DNA from 2 places in the Amycolatopsis sp. H20-H5 genome. Region 2 is predicted to be linked to the other one. Evidence: riboswitches for the same ligand, from Rfam matches in the RefSeq annotation. Region 2 holds a riboswitch; the other holds the start of a gene.
The links. A riboswitch is a leader RNA that binds a small molecule or an ion and turns the genes downstream of it on or off. The one in region 2 is predicted to bind S-adenosylmethionine.
Positions count from the first base shown of each region.

Region 1: another riboswitch for S-adenosylmethionine. It lies ahead of QMK34_RS11990 (methionine ABC transporter ATP-binding protein); the one in region 2 lies ahead of thrC (threonine synthase).

Region 1 is NZ_JAYMZS010000015.1:118,331-121,353, forward strand. It holds gene QMK34_RS11985 (4-(cytidine 5'-diphospho)-2-C-methyl-D-erythritol kinase) at 1-582, opposite strand, end outside; gene QMK34_RS11990 (methionine ABC transporter ATP-binding protein) at 772-1,782, opposite strand; SAM riboswitch class I at 2,006-2,096, opposite strand; gene rsmA (16S rRNA (adenine(1518)-N(6)/adenine(1519)-N(6))-dimethyltransferase RsmA) at 2,245-3,023, opposite strand, start outside.
Region 2 is NZ_JAYMZS010000029.1:76,188-79,210, reverse strand. It holds gene QMK34_RS18500 (ComEC/Rec2 family competence protein) at 1-155, shown strand, start outside; gene thrC (threonine synthase) at 175-1,443, opposite strand; SAM riboswitch class I at 1,456-1,588, opposite strand; gene holA (DNA polymerase III subunit delta) at 1,722-2,705, shown strand; gene rpsT (30S ribosomal protein S20) at 2,766-3,023, opposite strand, start outside.

The sequences.
Region 1 (3,023 bases), on a different contig from region 2:
GAGCTCGCCGAACACCTTCGGCGTCGAAAGCCCGCGCTGGTCGAAGGCCAACACCCAGTGGAAGGTGTGGCGCGCCAGCACCGGGACCAGCAGCTCACCGCGGCCGGTGCCCAGCGCGGTGCCGCCGTAGAGGGCGAACGGGACGTCGCTGCCGAGCGTCGCGGCGATCCCGGCCAGCTCGTCACGGCTGATCTCGAGCTTCCACAGCGAGGCCAGCCCGACCAGCGTGGCGGCCGCGTCGGCGCTGCCGCCCGCCATGCCACCGGCCACCGGGATGCCCTTGCGCAGCACGATCCGCAGCTTCGACTCGGCGTCGTCGATGCCCGCGTGGGCGGCGAGCGCCTGCGCGGCCTTCCAGGCGAGGTTGGCGGGGCCGGTCGGCACGGTGGTCTCACCCTCGCCGTAGACCTCGATGCCGGGGTTGTCGGTGATGGCGACGGTGACCTCGTCGGTGAGCGAAAGGGCCTGGAAAACGGTTACCAGCTCGTGGTATCCGTCCGCACGCAGGTCGGACACCGCCAGGTGCAGATTGACCTTGGCGGGGACCCGGACGGTAACGGGGGGCGGTACGACGACAAGCACCTGACCAGCCTACGTGCCGGTAGTCCCCGGGCTCGCGCGAGGAGAAGCGAGGTCGAGCGCGGCGGCTGTGCTGGGCTGCTGTGCGGTCGGTAGTGAGTGCACGTAGTCGCGACAGACTCCCGGGTGTCATGAAAGGGTCTTTCAGGGCAAAAATTGCCCTGAAAGACCCTTTCATGACACTTCGGAGAGCTAGGCGGCGAGGCCCTGGGGGCCGCGGGCCGGGTGGGAGACGTGGCCGCCGCGCTCGGCGATCCACGCGAGTGCCGCGTCGGCCTGTACGCCGCGGACGCCGAGGCGGAAGCGGCCGACCGGGGTGTCGCCGATGCGGGTCAGGCCGCCGCCGATGGTGGACAGCTCGACGTCGAAGCGGCCTGCGGCCTCCGGCAGGAGAGCGCCGACGGACGCGAAGCCGACGAGGACGACGTCGACCGAGCGGTCGTATTTGGCGGACTGGGCGCGGGTGGTCTCGATCGCCGGGAGCAGGGCCTGCGCGGTGCGGCTCGACGGGTCGGAGATGAGGTCCAGCACCGTGCCGCGCTCGACCACGGTGCCGTTCTCCAGCACCGCGACGTCGTCGCAGACGCGGCGGACGACGCCCGCGTCCGGGGTGGTGAGCAGGATCGTGACGCCGAGCTCGGCGCGGGCGCGGTCGAGCACGGTCAGGACCGAGCCCGCCTCGTCCGGGTGGATGCCCGCGGTCGGGTCGTCGGCGAGCAGGACCGACGGGCTCGCCGCGAGGGCCTTGGCGACGGCGACGCGGCGGCGCTGGCCGTCGGTCAGCTCGCTGGGACGCTGGCTCGCGCGCGGGGTCAGGCCGACGAGGTCGAGCAGGTTGGCGACCCGGGTGCGGCGCTGCGGGCCGTCGAGGCCGAGCTGCTCCAGCGGCGACGCGATGTTGCCCGCGACGGTCCGCTCGGCCAGCAGGTCGATCTTGGAGTCGACGATGCCGACCTGACGGCGGATCTCGCGCAGCCGGCGGCCGTCGAGGGTGCCGGTGTTGAGTCCGTCCAGCCGCACGACACCGCGGTCGGGGCGCTCCTGCAGGCCGATGCAACGGGCAAGGGTGGACTTGCCGGAGCCCGCGGGGCCGACCACGCCGAAGAGTGAGCCGGCCTGGATATCGACACTCACGTCGCGTAGTGCGACGACCGGACTTCCGTTGAGGGGAAAGGACTTGGACAGGTTTTCGACAGTGATCACGATGGCTCCCAGAAGGCCTGCGGGGAGGGCGCAGCTCCGTTGCCGGGCGCGCTGATCCTCACCGAATGAACCGTCCTCAATGGACGGCAAGAGAACAGGAAAAGAGAAGACTCAGGCGAATGCGGTGGAGCGTCGACACGCACATACCGAGCGGCGACCTTCGTCGACAACGCGGCGCTTGGTCAGCAGGAGCGGGTGGGTGACCCTGTTCATCTCGGACAAGCCTCCATCGGTCCTGGCTGTAGCACCTTCCCCATGGGGGGTGGTTGCTGCGACTTCAGCGAGCCAGGTCTCTCAGTCGCTCGGGATGGTCCTATGAGTAAAACCGATCCCACTGGGTGAAAGCAAGCGCGTAGGCGCAGATCACACGTCTGGGCGCGCCCGGATGGCGAGAAAAGCAGTCCAGAAGACGGCCGGGACGCGTTCCCCCGCTGGTGAGGCGGCTGGTGAGGCGGCTGGACGTCAGTTCGCGGCCGCGGCGGCGATGCGCGCGAAGTCGTGGACGTCCAGCTGCTCGCCGCGGGTCTTGGGGTCGACACCGGCGGCGACGAGCAGCTCCCCCGCCCGCTCGGCTGAGCCCGCCCACGTCGCCAGCGCCGCGCGCAGCGTCTTCCGGCGCTGCGAGAACGCCGCGTCGACCACCGCGAACAGCACCTTCCTGTCCACAGTGGACACAGCTTCAGTCGCCCGCTCGAACGAGACGAGCGCGGAATCGACGTTGGGCACCGGCCAGAACACCGCGCGCGGCACCGCGGCCACCTTGCGCGCACGCCCGTACCAGGCGAGCTTGACGCTGGGGATCCCGTAGATGCGGCTGCCCGGCCCGGCGGCCATCCGGTCGGCGACCTCGGTCTGGACCATGACGAGCCCCCGGACGAGCGAGGGAAACTCGGCCAGCAGGTGCAGCACCACCGGCACGGCGACGTTGTACGGCAGGTTGGCGACCACGGTGGTCGGCGCGAGCGGCAGATCGGCGACCTTGATCCGCATCGCGTCCGCCTCGATCACCGTCAGCCTGTCCGCGACCTCGGCGCCACGCTCGGCGACCGTGCGCGGCAGGCGCTCGGCGAGCTTGCGATCGATCTCGACGGCGACGACCCGCGGCCCGGCGGCCAGCAGGCCCAGCGTCAGCGAGCCCAGCCCTGGCCCGACCTCGAGCACCACGTCCTCGGCCCCGACCCCGGCCAGCTCGACGATGCGGCGCACGGTGTTGGGATCGTGCACGAAGTTCTGCCCGAGCT
Region 2 (3,023 bases):
ACGGCCATCCCAGTAAGTCCACAATGGACACCTTGGCGGCGCTCGGGGTTCCGGTGGCCCGCACCGACCAGGACGGCGACGCCGCGGTGGTCGGCGAAGCGCCGGGCCCCGCGATGGTGCGCCGGGGCGAGCCTCGCGGCCCGCCCCGGGGCTGAGGCCCGGGGCAGACACGCCCTAGAAGCCGAGTGCCTCGCTGACGGCGGCGGCGGTCGGCGGCACGGTCGCGCGCGGGCCGACCTTGCCCTCGATGGCGTCCAGGGTCTTGAGCCCGTCGCCGGTGATCAGCAGGACGATCTCCTCGTCCGGGTTGAGCTTGCCGGTGGCGAGCAGCTTCTTCGCCGTCGCCACGGTGACCCCACCGGCGGTCTCGGTGAAGATGCCCTCGGTCCTGGCCAGCAGGCGGATGCCCTCGACGACCTCTTCGTCGCTGACGTCCTCGATCGCGCCACCCGTGCGGTTGACCACGTCGAGCACGTACGGGCCGTCGGCCGGGTTCCCGATCGCGAGCGAGCGGGCGATCGTGTCCGGCTTGACCGGCTGGATCACGTCGTGCCCGTTCCGGAACGCGGTGGACACCGGCGAGCAACCGGTGGCCTGCGCGCCGAACACCTGGTACGGGCTGGCTTCCACCAGGCCGAGCTCGCCGAATTCACGGAAGCCCTTGTCCACCTTCGTCAGCTGGGAACCGGAGGCGATCGGCACCACGATCTGCGGCGGGATCCGCCAGCCGAGCTGCTCGGCGACCTCGAAGGCCAGCGTCTTCGAGCCCTCGGAGTAGTACGGGCGCACGTTGACGTTCACGAACGCCCAGCTCTCGTGCTCGGCCGCGAGCTGGGTGGCGAGGCGGTTGACGTCGTCGTAGTTGCCGTCGACCGCGATCAGCGCGCCGTCGTACACCGCGGTGGTCAGGATCTTCGCGCGCTCGAGCGACTTGGGGATCAGCACGACCGATTCCCAGCCGGCGCGGGCGGCCGCGGCGGCCACCGCGTTCGCCAGGTTGCCGGTCGAGGGACAGGCCAGCACCTTGAAGCCGAACTCGCGGGCGGCGGCCAGCGCCACCGCGACCACGCGGTCCTTGAAGGAGTGGGTCGGGTTCCCGGTGTCGTCCTTGACCCAGACCCGCTTGACGCCGAGTGCCTTGGCCAGCCGGTCCGCGAGCACCAGCCGGGTGCCGCCGGGCTCGGTGTTGGGGATCTCTTCGACGTTGGACGGCACCGGGAGGAGCTTCTTGTAGCGCCAGATGTTGTTGGGGCCCGCCTGGATGTCCTCGCGCCGCACGCGGCCGAAGTCGTAGGCCACATCGAGCGGGGAGAAGTCCTCCGCGGAAACGAACTCCGGCGCCAGTGGCTGCCGGTGACCCTCTTCCTTCGACACCAGTTCGACTGCCGGACCGAGGTCCAGGGTCTTCTTGGCGGAGGTGTTCGTGCCGAGGGCTGCAGTCATCACGAGGTCCTTTCCTCATCTGCCCCACCGAAGCGGGCCGGAATTGGCACCGTGATCGTCAGCTATCCCGCGTTCGCGGAATGACAGGCTGTCGCCGGTTGCCGGGGCTTCGTCGGGCCGTTCCCTCTGCCCCTCTGGATGAGCGGTATTCAGTTTTCGGCGCGCGCCAGGGCGCTGCCTCGGTTACACCGTACGACATACCGATCATTCGGTGCCACGGTGGGCGTCCGGCGTCACCGGAGAGTGCACGCGGACGGGCTAGTGGCAGGATCGTCACCGTGACCGCGCCAGCCACCGTCCCGCCGCCGCTGCATCTCGTTCTCGGTGAGGAAGAGCTGCTCATCGAGCGTGCCGTCCGGGACACCCTGAACGTGTCCAGGGCGATCGACGCCACGGCCGAGCTGACCAGGGTGCGGGTGTCCGAACTCACACTACCCGCGCTCATCGAGCTGGTCAGCCCGTCGCTGTTCAGCGAGGGCCGGGTGATCGTCATCGAGTCCGCCCAGGACATCTCCCAGGAGCTCGCCGACGCGGTGCTGTCCTACGTCGCCCAGCCCGCCGACGGCATCGTGCTGGTCGTCGTGCACACCGGGGGTGGCCGTAGCAAGGCGGGCAAGACGCTGCCCGCCGCCCTGCGCAAGGCCGGTGCCGAGATCACCGAGGTCCCCAAGCTCACCAAACCCGCCGAGCGGGAGTCCTTCATCCGGAACGAGGTCCGCCGCGCGGGCGGCAGGATCGACGCAGCCGGGGTCGTCGCGCTGCTCGACGCGGTGGGCTCTGACCTGCGGGAACTGTCCTCGGCGGCCACCCAGCTCGTCGCTGACGCCGGGGGCACGGTCGACGAGGACGCGGTGCGCCGCTACCACACGGGCCGCGCGGACGTGACCGGCTTCGCCGTCGCGGAGAAGGCGGTGGGCGGGGATCGCGCGGCCGCGCTGGAGTCGCTGCGCTGGGCGACGCAGCTCGGCGTCCCGCACGTGCTGGTCGCCGACGCGCTCGCCGACGCGGTGCGCACCATCGCCAGGGTCTCCGCGGCGGGTCGCGGCAATCCCAACCAGATGGCGGGCGAGCTCGGCATGCCGCCGTGGAAGGTGCGCAAGGCACAGGGCCAGTCGCGCGGCTGGGGCCCCGACGGCCTCGCCACCGCGATGCGGGTGGTGGCCCGGCTCAACGCCGAGGTCAAGGGCGCGGCGGCGGACCCGTCCTACGCGCTGGAGCGCGCCGTGCTGGAAGTCGTCGCCGCGAAGGGCGACAACGGCTGACCCGGAAACACAGAACCCCCGGTGACCGTGGTCACCGAGGGTTCCGGAAGAACAGTTCGATCAGAGCGAGTTGATGCGCTTCGCGATCGCGGACTTCTTGTTCGCGGCCTGGTTGGCGTGGATGACGCCCTTGGTCACGGCCTTGTCCAGCTTCTGGGCGGCGTCCTTCTGCAGCTCCACGGCCTTGGCCTTGTCGCCGGCGTCGGCCGCCTCGCGGAACTTGCGGACCGCGGTCTTCACCGAGGACCGGATAGCCTGGTTGCGCTGACGCGCCTTCTCGTTGGTGATGATGCGCTTCATCTGGGACTTGATGTTGGC